One region of the Mesorhizobium sp. WSM4308 genome, then DNA from elsewhere that is predicted to be linked to it. Evidence: predicted binding sites of a transcription regulator. Region 1 holds the regulator's gene; the other holds the start of a gene.

The links. The regulator PhoB, encoded in region 1, activates phosphate uptake and scavenging genes when phosphate is short. The targets are predictions, from matches to a motif close to TGTCATNNANCTGTCAT.
Region 2: the regulator PhoB is predicted to act here: its motif matches at 4,719-4,735, upstream of CK227_RS05520 (ceramide glucosyltransferase).

Annotation. Positions count from the first base shown of each region.
Region 1 covers NZ_NSFW01000003.1:227,491-235,074, forward strand. Annotated here, with positions in the region: gene xylF (D-xylose ABC transporter substrate-binding protein) at 1-510, opposite strand, end outside; gene CK227_RS06865 (ROK family protein) at 784-2,028, shown strand; gene CK227_RS06870 (hypothetical protein) at 2,118-2,381, shown strand; gene phoB (phosphate regulon transcriptional regulator PhoB) at 2,470-3,159, opposite strand; gene phoU (phosphate signaling complex protein PhoU) at 3,179-3,886, opposite strand; gene pstB (phosphate ABC transporter ATP-binding protein PstB) at 3,912-4,715, opposite strand; gene pstA (phosphate ABC transporter permease PstA) at 4,712-5,563, opposite strand; gene pstC (phosphate ABC transporter permease subunit PstC) at 5,567-6,550, opposite strand; gene pstS (phosphate ABC transporter substrate-binding protein PstS) at 6,617-7,584, opposite strand, start outside.
Region 2 covers NZ_NSFW01000002.1:563,028-570,611, reverse strand. Annotated here, with positions in the region: gene araD1 (AraD1 family protein) at 1-618, shown strand, start outside; gene CK227_RS05530 (2'-deoxycytidine 5'-triphosphate deaminase) at 868-1,962, opposite strand; SAM riboswitch at 2,101-2,178, shown strand; gene CK227_RS05525 (O-succinylhomoserine sulfhydrylase) at 2,235-3,425, shown strand; gene CK227_RS05520 (ceramide glucosyltransferase) at 3,459-4,610, opposite strand; gene apaG (Co2+/Mg2+ efflux protein ApaG) at 4,839-5,231, shown strand; gene CK227_RS05510 (Hsp33 family molecular chaperone) at 5,269-6,300, opposite strand; gene argF (ornithine carbamoyltransferase) at 6,431-7,342, opposite strand; gene CK227_RS05500 (aspartate aminotransferase family protein) at 7,359-7,584, opposite strand, start outside.

The DNA of each region.
Region 1 (7,584 bases):
TTCCATCGAGCCTGCGAACAGGAAGTCGGCATTCGGATCGGCGCCCGAGCCCTTGATGAAGACATAGTTGCCTTCCGGCTTGGCCTTGAACACCGCGCTGGCCTGCAAACGACCGACTTCCTTGTTGTCGAAGGTCAGGTAGAAGACGTCCTTGTTCTCGATCAGGCGGTCATAGCCGACGACCGGAATGCCTTCGTCCAGCGCCTTCTGCACGGCCGGGCCGATGGCCGAGGCATCCTGGGCCAGGATGATCAGCGAATTGGCGCCCTGCGAGATCAGGCTCTCGACATCGGTAAGCTGCTTGCCGGGATTGGACTGCGCGTCGGCGGAAATGTACTTGTCGCCGGCGGCCTCGATCGCCTTCTTCATGGCGGCCTCGTCGGTCTTCCAGCGCTCTTCCTGGAAGTTGGACCACGAAACGCCGATGACCTTGTCTTTCGCCTGCGCGACCGACGCAAGCGTCAGCGACATGGCGACACCCGCCAGGATGGCGGCCGTGAATCTCTTCATGATATTCCTCCCTGCGCCGCGTATGGCGCGACCAAACTGGCCCTAAGGCCGGCACAGAGGCCCTATTTTTTCGAGCCCCGAAAAAACACTGATCCAACACCGGAACGCTGTCAACAACGATTCTGATGGATTTTGATGTCCCTCTGAATTTTTTTCGAGCTTCGCAATAAATAAATGACAGCACCGGCCGCTTCTGCCAGTATTTGACCGTGTCGCCGGCAGCGTTCGAGGGAGGCCGGAAGGACCGCGGCGACCGGGAGGATGTGAAAAAACATGTCGGTCGGAATCCGCCACGACGATCTGCGCCGGCGCAACCGCGCGATGGTGATCGCGGCCGTGCGCCAGGCTGGCCGGCCCTCACGCACCGAGATCGCCGCGACCACCGGCCTCAGCCATTCGACCATATCGGCGATTTCCTCAGACCTGATCGGCGAAGGCATCCTGGCCGAGGGCAAGCCGAGCGAGGCCGGCGCGCTGAAACGCGGCAGGCCGCAGGTCGGCCTCGGCCTCACTCCGGAGGCCGCGGCTGTGATGACCGTGGTGCTGTCGCTGAATTTCCTGTCGGTCGCAGTCATCGACTATGCCGGCCAGGTGATATCTGAAGAACAGCGCCGGCTGGACACGCTGACCATGTCGCGCGAGGCGCTGATCGGCGAATGCGTGGCCATCGTAAGGCGGCGCCTCGAAGATCCCGACATTGACGTGCGCAGCGTCGCCCGCATCGCGCTGGCGATCCAGGGCATCACCGATACCGAGGCCCGGGCGATGCTGTGGTCGCCGATCACGCCGCAGACCGACATCGCCTTCGCCGACATACTCGAAGCCGAGTTCGGCATCCCCGCCACCATGGAAAACGACTGCAACATGATGGCGGTGGCGCTGCGCAGGCGCGATCCCGAGCGCTACCGCGACGACTTCATCGCCATCCTGCTTTCGCACGGCATCGGCATGGGGCTGGTGCTGAAGGGCGAGCTGTTCACCGGCACCCATTCCTCGGGCGGCGAGTTCGGCCACATGATCCATCGGCCCGGCGGCGCGCTCTGCCGCTGCGGGCGGCGCGGCTGTGTCGAGGCCTATGCCGGCAATTACGCCATCTGGCGCAATGCCAGGCAGCTCGGCGAGGACACCGAGCCGGTGGCCGATGTCAGCGACGCGCAGATGCGGGCGCTGGCCGCGACGGCACGGGAACGGGACGGACCCGAGCGCGAAGCCTATCGCAAGGCCGGCGAGGCACTGGGTTACGGCCTCGGCAGCCTGTTCGCGCTGATCGATCCGGCGCCCGTTGCCATGGTCGGCGTCAGCGCCGCCGCCTTCGATCTCATCGAGCCGGCATTGCGCGAGGCGATCGCCCAGACCGCTGGTGGCCAGCACTCGGAATCGATCTCCTTCGACACCGAACCGAACGAACTGCCGCTGATCCGCGAAGGTTGCGCCATGCGCGCGCTGACCTTCGTCGACCAGGAGATTTTCGCGCCGGGCGTGCAGGCAAGAACGGGTGCCGGAAAGAACGTTGCCTGACGGTCAGGACGAAACTCGATCATTCTGAACGACCGCGTTCGGCCCGTTGCGACATCAATTGGCAATGTGTCTGCCTGTATGATCTGCTGATGTCCCGTTCGTTGGTGATCAACTTCAACATAGATCAGGCCGAGTTTTACGGCCTCGTCCATCGTGTTCGCAACTTCGGCGAGGACGTCTACCGCTTCCTGCGAACCAACGGCTGGGGCGAAATTATTATCGGCGAGGTCGACGCGGCCACTACGCAGCTGATCATTCGAGACATCAAACATTCAAAGCTCCAGCGCGTTGCTGTATGGGTCGAAGAGGAGATGAGGCGGCAACATCTGTTGGGAGAAGTCGAAGTCCGCTGATCACCCTCTTCACGGCATTGGCGACTACCTGCTGATTGGAGTTTCGATCTTGGAGCCTCATCCCGATTTTATCGGGATGAGGCAAGCTCTAGTCTTCCCGGATCGCGTAGCCCGCCCCACGAATGGTACGGATGACATCCGGCATGCGACCATTGTTGACCGCCTTGCGCAACCGGCCGACATGCACGTCCACGGTACGCTCGTCGATGTAGATCGTCTCGCCCCAGACATTGTCGAGCAGCTGGCTGCGCGAGAACACGCGGCCAGGATGGCGCATCATGAATTCGAGCAGGCGGAATTCGGTCGGCCCGAGCCGGATCTCGCTCTTCTTGCGGTAGACCCGGTGCGATTCACGGTCGAGCACGATATCGCCGACCTTGAGCACGCTGGACAGCACTTCCGGCTTGGCGCGGCGCAGCAGCGCCTTGATGCGGGCCATGAATTCCGGCGTCGAGAACGGCTTGACCAGATAGTCGTCGGCGCCGGTGGAAAGCCCGCGTACACGGTCGCTTTCCTCGCCCCGCGCGGTCAGCATGATGATCGGCAGCCGCTCGGTCTCGGGCCGCATCCGCAATCGCCGGCAGAGTTCGATGCCGGATACCGCCGGCACCATCCAGTCGAGCACGAGCAGGTCGGGCACGTTCTCCTGCAGGCGGATTTCGGCTTCGTCGCCGCGTGTCACCACCTCGACCTGGTAACCCTCCGATTCCAGATTGTAGCGGAGGAGCACGCCGAGCGGCTCCTCGTCCTCCACCACCATGATGCGTGGTGCGATCATCGGTTGGTTACCCCTGCGCTCAGGCCGCCGGCGCCGACATCGCCGTCTCGTCCTGTTTTGGACGGTTGGCGGGCAGCTGCGTGCCGGTCAGGACATAGTACGCATTCTCGGCGATGTTGGTCACGTGGTCGCCGATGCGTTCGAGATTCTTGGCGCAGAACAACAGATGCGTGCAAGCCGTGATGTTGCGCGGATCTTCCATCATATAGGTCAGCAGTTCGCGGAAGACGGAGGTGTATTTGACGTCGATGCGCTCATCGTCGGCGCGCAGCTTCGCCAGTGCCGCGGCATCGCGCGCCGCATACTCCTCGATGACGCCCTGCACCTGGATCAGCACCAGCTGCGCCATGGCGTCGATGGAATGCGACAGGTCGCGCGGCGTGGCGCTGAGGCCGACAGTACCGACGCGCTTGGCGATGTTCTTGGCAAGGTCGCCAATGCGTTCGAGGTCGCCGGCCATGCGGATCGAGCCGACGACATGGCGCAGATCGTCGGCCATCGGCTGGCGCTTGGCGATCAGCGTGATGGCGCGGTCGTCGAGTTCGCGCTGGCGCGCATCCATGATGGCGTCGTCGGAGACGACGCGCTGGGCGAGCGCATTGTCGGAGTTCAGCAGCGCCTTGGTGGCGCCGCCGACCATCGAGCCGGCGAGATCGCCCATGTCGCTGATCAGCCTGCTGATCTGTCCGAGATCCTCGTCGAAGGCTGCGACTGTGTGTTCGGCCATGATCCTGGTCCTCGTATGCGTGCGATCAGCCGAAGCGGCCGGTTATGTAGTCTTGCGTGCGCTTCTCGCGGGGCGACGTGAAGATCTTCTCGGTGCGGTCGAATTCGACCAGTTCGCCCAGATACATGAAGGCGGTCTGCTTCGAGACGCGCGCCGCCTGCTGCATGTTGTGGGTGACGATGACGATCGTATAGTCGGCCTGCAGCTCGTCGATCAGCTCCTCGATCTTGGCGGTCGACAGCGGGTCGAGCGCCGAGGCAGGCTCGTCGAGCAGGATGACTTCAGGCTTCACCGCCACGGTGCGGGCGATGCACAGCCGCTGCTGCTGGCCGCCCGACAGGCTGAGGCCGCTAGCATTGAGCTTGTCCTTGACCTCGGTCCACAGTGCCGCGCGCTTGAGCGCCTGCTCGACGCGGCCGTCCATCTCGGCCTTGCTGATCTTCTCGTAGAGCCTGACGCCGAAAGCGATGTTCTCGTAGATCGACATCGGGAACGGCGTCGGCTTCTGGAACACCATGCCGATCTTGGTGCGCAGCAGGTTGAGGTCCTGCGAGCGGTCGAGAACGTTCTGGCCGTCGAGCAGCACCTGGCCCTCGGCGGTCTGCTTGGGATAAAGCTCGTAGATGCGGTTGAAGACGCGCAGCAGCGTCGACTTTCCGCAACCCGACGGGCCGATGAAGGCGGTGACGCTGCGCTCGGGCAGCGACAGCGTGATGTCCTTCAGCGCCTTCGACTGGCCGTAGTAGAAATTGAGGTTCTTGACCTCGATCTTGGCCTTGGTCGCCGCCTCTGCGGCGATCGTCATGTCTGGAGACAACATCTGGCTCATTTGTCCTCTCTGCGTCCGGTCAGGCTGCGCGCAAAGATGCTGAGCGCGAGAACCGTCAATGTGATTATGAGTGCACCGGTCCAGGCCAGCTGCTGCCATTCCTCATAGGGGCTGAGAGCGAACTGGAAGATGGTGACAGGCAGGCTGGCCATCGGCGCGTTGAGATTGCTCGACCAGAACTGGTTGTTCAGCGCCGTGAAAAGAAGCGGTGCGGTTTCGCCGGAGATGCGGGCGATGGCCAGCAATATGCCGGTGACGATGCCCGAAAGCGCGGCACGATAGGCAACCGAGCGGATGACCACCCAGCGCGGCGCGCCGATCGCGGTGCCGGCTTCGCGCAAGGCGTTGGGCACCAGGTTGAGCATGTCCTCGGTGGTGCGCACGACGACGGGGATGACCAGGATGGCGAGTGCCACGGCACCGGCGATCGCCGAGAAATGCCCCATCGGCCGCACCATCAGCTCATAGACGAACAGGCCGATGATGATCGACGGCGCCGACAGAAGGATGTCGTTGATGAAGCGCACCACCGTGGTGAGCTTCGAGAAGCGACCATATTCGGCCATATAGGTGCCGGCCAGCACGCCGATCGGCGTGCCGACGATGATGCCGATGATGGTCATCACGATGCTGCCGTAGATGGCGTTGAGCAGGCCGCCGGCGTCGCCGGGCGGCGGCGTCATTTCCGTGAAGACCGAGAGGGAGACGCCGGCCAGGCCCTTGTAGAGCAAGGCGCCAAGGATCAACGCCAGCCAGGCAAGGCCGATGCAGGCGGCGATGACGCACAGCGCCATCATCACGCCATTCTTGCGCTTGCGGCTCTGGTGAAGCGATGCGGCCGTCGACATCGGTCAGGCTCCCGTGCGGGCGTCGATGCGCATCAGCATGTAGCGGGCGATGGCAAGGATCAGGAAGGTGATAACGAACAGGATGAGGCCGAGCGCGACCAGCGAGGAAGTGTAGAGGTCGCCGACCGCTTCGGTGAATTCGTTGGCGATGGTCGCCGAGATGGTCGTTGCCGGCGCAAACAGCGACGTCGAGATGCGGTGCGCGTTGCCGATGACGAAGGTCACCGCCATCGTTTCACCGAGGGCGCGGCCGAGGGCGAGCATGACGCCGCCCATGATGCCGATGCGGGTGTAGGGAATGACGACCCGGCGCGTGACCTCCCAGGTCGTGCAGCCGATGCCATAGGCCGATTCCTTCAGCACCGACGGCACCGTATCGAAGACGTCCTTGGTGATCGAGGTGATGAAAGGCAGAATCATGATGGCCAGGATCATCGCCGAGGTCAGCAGGCCGATGCCGTAAGGAGGGCCTGCGAACAGGCTGTTGAGGCCCGGAATGCCGTGGAACACGCTGATGATGAAGGGCTGCACCGTCGTCTGCAGAAACGGCGCCAGCACGAACAGGCCCCAGATGCCGTAGATGATCGAAGGGATGCCCGCCAGCAGTTCAACCGCCATGCCGATCGGACGCCGCAGCGGGCGTGGGCAAAGCTCGGTGAGGAAGATGGCAATGCCGATGCCGAGCGGCACGGCGATCAGGATGGCGATGGCCGAGGTGATGATGGTGCCGTAGATCGGTGCCAGGGCGCCGAACTTCTCCGTCACCGGGTTCCAGCTTTCGCTGGTCAGGAAGGAAAAGCCGAAGGTCGACAGGGCTTGCCAGGAACCGGCAAACAGCGAGATCGCAACGCCGCCGAGCAGGACCAGCACCAATATCGCGGCGGCGCGGGTTGTCGCGTGGAAGATTGCGTCGGTCAGTGCGAACCGTCGAACGGTGGCATCGCGCGAACTTCTAACGGCTGGCAAGGCTTCCTGGACAGCGCTCATGTCAAGCTCGGCTCTTTCGGTTGAAGGAAAAGGAGCGCCGCGGGCGCGGCGCTCCTTTGAAGGATGTTACTCGCCAACGTAGACGGGCTTGCCGCCGGCCTGGATGTCGGCCTTCCACGAAGCCTTGACTAGGTCGACGACGCTGTCGGGGATCGAGACGTAGTCGAGCGCCTTGGCGGTTTCCTTGCCGTCCTTGTAGGCCCATGCAAAGAACTTCAGGGCTTCGCCGGTGGCAGCGGCATCATCCGGAGCCTTGTGGATCAGGACCCAGGTCGAGGCAGCGATCGGCCAGGTGGTGTCGCCGGGCTCGTTGGTGATGATGACGTTGAAGTTCTTGGCGCCCTTGAAGTCGGCATTCGAAGCGGCAGCGCCGAAGGATTCGAGCGACGGCTCGACGACCTTGCCGGCTGCGTTCAGCATCTTGGAGTAGGACAGGTTGTTCTGCTTGGCATAGGCGTATTCGACGTAGCCGATGCCGCCGTCCGTCTGCTTGACGGTGTTGGCAACGCCTTCGCTGCCCTTGGCGCCGACGCCCGTCGGCCATTCGACGGCGGAGTCCGAACCGACCTTGTCCTTCCAGTCGGGCGAGAGCTTCACCAGATAGTTGGTGAAGTTGAAGGTGGTGCCCGAGCCGTCCGAACGATGCACGACGGCGATCGCGGTCGACGGCAGGGTGAGACCGGGGTTCAGCGCCTTGATCGCGGCATCGTCCCAGGTGGTGATGGCGCCGAGATAGATCTGGGCGAGCGTCTTGCCGTCGAGGACGAGTTCGCCCGGCTTGACGCCGGTCAGGTTGATGATCGGCACGATGCCGCCCATCACCATCGGGAACTGCACGAGGCCGTTCTTTTCCAGATCGGCGTCGGACATCGGCTTGTCGGTGGCGCCGAAGGTCACGGTCTTGGCGATGACCTGCTTGATGCCGCCGCCCGAACCGATCGACTGATAGTTGAGGCCGATGCCGGTGTCCTTCTTGTAGGTGTCGGCCCACTTGGCGAACACCGGATAGATGAAGGTCGAGCCAGCGCCGGAAA
Region 2 (7,584 bases), on a different contig from region 1:
GGGGGCAAGCCCGCCAAGGGCCAGGTCGGCGTGCAGCCGGAATGGTTCTACAAGGGCAACGGCACGATGGCCGTGGCGCCGGGTGCCGCACTCCTGTCACCGGCCTTCGCCAAGGACGCCGGCGAGGAACCAGAGATCGCCGGCATCTATGTCATCGGCGATGACGGCGCCGCCTTCCGCGTCGGCTTCACGCTGTCGAACGAGTTTTCCGACCACGTGACCGAGCGGGTGAACTATCTCTTCCTCGCCCACTCCAAGCTGCGCAACGCCTCGTTCGGACCGGAGATCCTGATCGGCGACCTGCCTTCCGACATCCGCGGCACCTCGCGCATCGTGCGCGACGGCAAGACGCTATGGGAAAAGCCGTTCCTGTCGGGCGAAGCGAACATGTCGCACACCATCGCCAATCTGGAACACCATCACTTCAAATATTCGGCGTTCCGCCAGCCGGGCGACGTGCATGTGCATATGTTCGGCACCGCGACACTGTCCTTCGCCGACGGCGTCAAGACCGAGGCCGGCGATGTGTTCGAGATTGAGGCCGGGGATTTCGGCCTGCCGCTGCGCAACCCGCTCGAGATCGAAAAACCAGTGAAGGTGGCGGTGAAGGCGCTTTGAGATAGCGCCAATATCCTGGGAGAGAAAATGAACGGGATGGGGCTTGGTTTCATCTTAGCGGGCTTGGCCCTATCCCTCGCCTGTTCTTCCTCCGTGGCTTACAGCGCCGGGCGGCGCCTGCCGCCGACAGGATCCATTTCGAGATCTGCATTTTCTTGTTCGCCTTGAGCGCCGCCATACCGGCGACCGACAGGCCAGCCACGCATGATGTGCCGGCAGGCAAGTATCTTGCCTGGCGGCAATCGGGGTTCAGCGCGCGGCGCGGAAATGCTTGGAGAGCTTCAGGCCCTGTGCCTGGTAGTTGGAGCCGAGATCGGTGCCGTAGAGCGCCTGCGGCCGCTTCAGCATGTGCTCGTAGACCAGCCGGCCGACGATCTGGCCATGGTCGAGGATGAACGGCACTTCGTGGCTGCGCACTTCAAGCACCGCCCGGCTGCCGGTGCCACCGGCCGCCGAATGGCCGAAGCCCGGATCGAAGAAGCCGGCATAATGGACGCGAAATTCGCCGACCAGCGGGTCGAAGGGCGTCATCTCGGCAGCATAGAGCGGCGGCACATGCACCGCCTCCTGGCTGACGAGAATGTAGAATTCGTCCGGATCGAGCACCAGTTCGCCGGCACCGCTCTTGTGGATGGGTTCCCAGAAATCGACGACGTCCTGCGCGGCGCGCTTGTCGACATCGACAAGGCCGGTGTGATGCTTGCCGCGATAGCCGACCAGCCCGTCACCGTCGCCCTTGAGATCGATCGACAGCGCGATGCCGCCGCCCGAAATATTCGGCGGCTCGGTGGCGACCAGCATCTGCGCGCGGTGCAATTCATGCAATTCGGCTTCCGAGAGCAGCGCGTTGCCGGTGCGGAAGCGGATCTGCGACAGGCGCGAGCCGGTGCGCACGACGATCGGGAAGGTGCGCGGGCTGACTTCCAGGTAAAGCGGACCGTTGTAGCCGGCGGCGATCTTGTCGAACTCGTGGCCACGGTCGGTCATGACGCGGGTGAAAATGTCGAGCCGCCCGGTCGAACTCTTCGGATTGGCCGAGGCGGACACGGTTGGGGGCAGCGCAAGGCTTTCCAGCAGCGGCACGATGTAAACACAGCCCGTTTCCAGCACGGCGCCATCGGCGAGGCTGAACTCATGCAGCTTCAGCCGATCGAGTTTGTCGGCAACCCGATGATCCGGACCCGGCAGGAAGGACGCCCGCACCCGCCAGGCCTTGTCGCCGAGCCTGAGATCGAGGCTGGCCGGCTGGATCTGGTCGGCATCGAGCGCGCGCGGCGACTTCAGCGCGCCGGACTGGAACAGCGCCGAGATATCCTGATCGGGAAGAATGCCTGTCTGCCGCAAGGCTCCGCTCCTAGGCCAGACGATTTTCCTGCTGCAGGTTCTCGCCGCAAAACCGTGAAACACTTTTGCGGAACCTGCTTGGTACAAACCTCTTAATGAAGCCGGCAATTGACGCAAGCGTGGTACGGGTCTAAAGGGTCGTTATCCCGTGGTGATTTGGCCGGTCGGCTTGCAGCCACGTTAAACAAGTCGCTAAAGGACCGTTGGCCGCGAGGCTGTATGGACCGGTTGCGACTTTCGCGACCGGTTTTTTTGTGTCTGGAACAAAAGCAATGAGCAGCAAGAAGCGCAACTGGAAGCCTCAAACAGCCCTCGTGCATGGCGGAACCCTGCGTTCCGGCTTCGGCGAGACCTCCGAGGCGATGTACCTGACCCAGGGCTATGTCTATCAAACGGCGCAAGCCGCCGAAGCCCGCTTCAAGGGCGAGGAGCCGGGCTTCATCTATTCGCGCTACGCCAATCCGACCGTCGACATGTTTGAAAAGCGCATGTGTGCGCTCGAAGGCGCCGAGGATGCGCGCGCCACGGCATCGGGCATGGCGGCAGTAACGGCGGCGCTTCTTTGCAGCGTCAAGGCCGGTGACCACATCGTGGCGGCGCGCGCGCTGTTCGGCTCCTGCCGTTGGGTGGTCGAGACGCTGGCACCGCGCTACGGCATCGAGGCGACGCTGGTCGACGGCACCGATATCGCCAACTGGGAAAAGGCGGTCAGGCCCAACACCAAGCTGTTCTTCCTGGAAAGCCCGACCAACCCGACATTGGAAGTGGTCGACATCGCCGCTGTGGCTGCGCTCGCCAATTCGATCGGCGCGCGGCTTGTCGTCGACAATGTCTTTGCCACGCCTCTCCAGCAGAAGCCGTTGCAGCTCGGCGCGCATATCGTCGTCTATTCGGCCACCAAGCACATCGATGGCCAGGGCCGCTGTCTCGGCGGCGTGATCCTGTCGGACAAGAAGTGGATCGACGAGAATTTGCATGACTATTTCCGCCACACCGGCCCCAGCCTGTCGCCCTTCAACGCCTGGACGCTGCTGAAGGGCCTGGAGACGCTGCCGCTGCGTGTGCGCCAGCAGACGGAGAGCGCCGGCAAGATCGCGGATTTCCTCGCCGAGCAGCCGCAGATTGCCCGCGTCATCTATCCCGGCCGCGCCGACCATCCGCAGGCCGAGATCGTCAAGAAGCAGATGTCGGGCGGCTCGACGCTGATTTGCCTCGACGTCAAGGGCGGCAAGCAGGCGGCTTTCGCCCTGCAGAACGCGCTCGACATCGTGCTGATCTCGAACAATCTCGGCGACGCCAAGAGCCTGATCACCCATCCGGCGACGACCACGCACAAGAATTTAAGCGAAGAGGCGCGCGCCGAACTCGGCATCGGGCCAGGAACGCTCAGGCTGTCGGTCGGCCTTGAGGATACCGACGACCTTCTGGAAGACATCGCGCAGGCGCTGAAGGGCGCCAAATAGGGAGCCGTCGAGGCAGCGTCGTCCGCGCCGCGATCAGGCGCGCGACGACGCCTCTTCCAGTTCGGCGGCCTTGGTGCCGATGATCATCGCATTGCCGCGCCAGTCGACGGCGCCGCCGAGCCAGCCGCGCGCCCACATGGTTGGAAGCATCAAGTCCCGCGCAATCATCGCCGCGACCGTGCGCGGCGACAGGTGCCAGCCCTTGGACCAGGCCAGGGCGCATTCCGGTAGATAAAAGGCCGCCAGCACGGCGATGGCCGTCAGCGGCAGGCTGAACCCGGCGCTTGCCGCCGCAACCAGCGCAAGCGCCAGCGGCACCACCGCGCCCGTCAGGATTTCCGGCGCGAAGAACCGCGGGAAGGTTACGCGGCGCAGGCGCGCCCAGCGGGCCTGGCGTGACCAGATCGTGCCAAGCGTGCGCCTGCCAAGCGGCTGCTCGAAGGGTGCCGCGACGAGATTGACGCATAGGCCAAGCCCATTGACCAGCTTGGTCGCGGCGGCGTCCTCGGAGATTTCGGCGGCCAGCGCGCGGATGCCGCCATTGGCATCCAGCATCGGCTTGTTCCACAGCATGCTCTTGCCCTGGGCAAAGCCAAGGCCGAGCGCCTCGCCGGCATATTGCCAGCGGGCCTGCAGCGTGTTGAGGAAGGCGCATTCGACCTCGGCCCAGAAGCCCTCCGGCCGCGAGCCGATCGGTGTCGAGCAGACAAGGCCGGTATCCGGCTGCCACGCCGCCATCAGATGCTGGATGTAGTCTCTCGGCATCAGCACGTTGGAGTCGGCGAGGACGACCCAGTTGTGCCGCGCGGCTTCCCAACCCTTGACGCAATTGTTGAGCTTGGGATTGGCGCTGACGCGGTCGTCACCGATCAACAGCCGGGCCGGCACTTTTGGAAAGCGGCCAAGGGCGGCGCGGATCAACCTGACCACCGGATCGTCGCCATGGGCAACGCAGAAGATCAGCTCGTAGCGCGGCCAGTCGAGCGAGAAAGCGCGCTCCAGCGTCTCCTGCGTGAACGGCTCGACGCCGCGCGAGGGTATGACGATCGATACCGGCGGCGATTTGCCGGCCGGCGGTGCGATCGTGGTGCGCCGTCTCAGCTGTGAGGCGGCGAGCAGGATACTGGCGAGGTTTGAGGCAATGAGAGCGGACGACAGCGAGGCGGTTATGAGAGTGAGTTCCATCGAGATCCGGTCACTCCAGAAAAACCGGCCGGTGTGGCGGCCGTTTTCGACAGTTCGACAGAGCGCCCGAGTCGCCCGGCATTGGTCGGCGCACCCCATCATTGTCATGTGTCACTTAAATGACATTCTTTGCCGGCACCTGCGTTTCAAGACGAGGCGCGACAAGACGCGCTCGTTGATCTGCTCGCCGGGAGCGCCGAAAGGTATCGGATCGTTTTGGAGCCGCTTATGTACCGCGCCGTCACGCGCAACATCGAAGTGCAGGTCAGGCCGTTCTACCTCGAGGACCGCTCCGATCCTTCCGAGAACCGCTATGTCTGGGGTTATCAGATAACGATCGACAACCAGTCGGACGAATTCGTGCAGCTTCTGTCGCGTTATTGGCACATCACCGACGGTGCCGGCCGGGTCGAGGAAGTGCGTGGCCCGGGCGTCGTCGGCGACCAGCCCGAACTCAATCCCGGCGACAGCTATCAATACACGTCCGGCTGCCCGCTCTCGACGCCATCAGGCATCATGGTCGGGCACTACACGATGCGCAACAAGCGCGGCGAGACTTTCGACATCGCCATCCCGGCATTTTCGCTGGATCTGCCGGGGACCAGGCGTACGGTGAATTAGTGTCCTTCTCCCCGTTTTACGAGGAGAAGGCCTGGCTTTATTGCGCGGCAAATTCCGCCGGATCGAAGTCGTACTGTGTCGAGCAGAATTCGCAGGCGACGTGGATGCCGCCATCCTCGGTGCTGTCCTTGATCTCCTGCGCGGAGAAGCCCTCGAGGATGCCGCGGATCTTGTCGCGCGAGCATGAGCACTGGTCGGCGACGGGAACGCCGCCGAAAACCCGCACGCCATGCTCGTGGAACAGGCGATAGAGCAGCCGTTCGGTACCGATCGTCGGATCGATCAGCTCAGTCGGCTCGATGGTGCCGAGCAGCGCCAGCAATTCCTGCCAGGAATTGTCGGTGGGATCATGGATCTCCTCGCGCGGATCGCCATCGCCGCCGTGCAGGTCCGGAACGCGCATGCGATCGGACGCCTGCGGCAGGAACTGCGCCAGGATACCGCCGGCGCGCCATTGTTCGCGCGCGCCGCCGACGCCGGGCGTCAACAGCTTGGCCACGGACAGCCTGATATCCGTCGGGATCTGCTCCGACTGGCGGAAATAGGTGCGCGCCGCGTCTTCCAGCGTTTCGCCGTCGAGCTGGACGATACCCTGATAGCGCTGCGTATGGGCGCCCTGGTCGATGGTCAGTGCCAGCACGCCGCCGCCGAGCAGTGTCTGCTGGGACGTTTCGCCTGCGGCGACCAGTGCCTCGAGGCGATCGGCATCGAAGCGCGCATAGGCACGCAGCGCCGACGGCGTGGTGAAATCCGCCACCAGCATGTCGACCGGCCCATCGGTGCGGGTCTGCAGGATGAACTTGCCCTCGAATTTGAGCGAGGTGCCGAGCAGCACCGTCAGCACACAGGCTTCCGCCAGAAGGCGGGCGACCGGCTCGGGATAATCGTGGCGGCTGAGAATGGCGTCGAGCATCGGCCCGAGTTGCACGGTACGGCCGCGTACGTCGAGCGGGCCGACCTCGAACGGCACTACATGGTCGTCGCCGGCATAGCCGAACTCGCCGAGTTTGGGGTGATGTTCAGTCACTTGATGCGTTTCCAACATGACAAAGCTCCAGGGCGCGGCCATGCCGCCCCCTTGGGGTGCATGCGTCCAAACGCGCTTGATTTGCGTGATGCGGCGCAGATAGGCATCGCGCCCCCGCAGATCAAGCGTCCGGACCTTTCAAACCCCAAGCCACTTCAAGCCCCAAGATACTTCATGCCCCAAGACACCAGGCAAGCACCGCCTTCTGAGCGTGGAGCCGGTTCTCGGCTTCGTCGAAGACCACCGAATGGGGTCCGTCGATGACCTCGTCGGTGACTTCCTCGCCGCGATGCGCCGGCAGGCAGTGCATGAACAGCGCGTCCGGCTTGGCATGCGCCATCAGCTTGGCATTGACCTGGTAGGGCGAGAAGACGTTGTGGCCGCGGGCGCGATGCTCCTGACCCATCGACACCCAGCAATCGGTGACGACGCAGTCGGCCTGGTCGACGGCTTCCTCGGGCGAACGGGTGAAGTGCAGCTTGCCGCCATGCGCCTTGGACCAGTCGATATGCTTCTGCGCCGGCTCGCTGCCTTCGGGCACGGCGACGTTGAGGTTGAAGCGGAACCGTGCCGAGGCCTCGAGCAGCGAATGCAGCACATTGTTGCCGTCGCCGGTCCAGGCGATGGTCTTGCCGGCCACCGGACCGCGATGCTCCTCGAAAGTCATGATGTCTGCCATCAGCTGGCAAGGATGGGTGTCATCCGTCAGCCCGTTGATCACCGGAACCGTGGCGTTCTCGGTCAGCTCCAGCAACCGTTCATGCGAGGTGGTGCGGATCATGATCGCGTCGACATAGCGCGACAGAACCTTGGCGGTGTCGGCGATGGTTTCGGAGCGGCCAAGCTGCATTTCGGTGCCGGTCAGCATGATGGTCTCGCCGCCGAGCTGGCGCATGCCGACATCGAAGGAGACGCGCGTGCGCGTCGACGGCTTGTCGAAGATCATCGCCAGCACCTTGCCTTCGAGCGGCCGGGTCCGCTCGCCGGCCTTGAGGCGCGCCTTTCGCACCACCGCGTCGTCCAGCATGAAGCGCAGGTCGCCTTCGGAAACGGTGGAAAGATCGGTGAAATGGCGAACTGACATCGGCAATTTTCCGGAATTACTTCGCGGCGGCCACGGCGATGGCATCCGCCAGGCCTTTGGCACCGGCGCGGATGCGGTTGAGCGCTTCGTGGATCTCGGCGTCGGTGACGGTGAGCGGCGGCAGCAGGCGAATGACGTTGTCGCCGGCCGGAACCGCCAGCAAATGCTGGTCGCGCAGCGCCATGTTCACTTTGGTGTTGGGCATGGCGCATTTGAGGCCAAGCATGAGGCCGGTGCCCCGG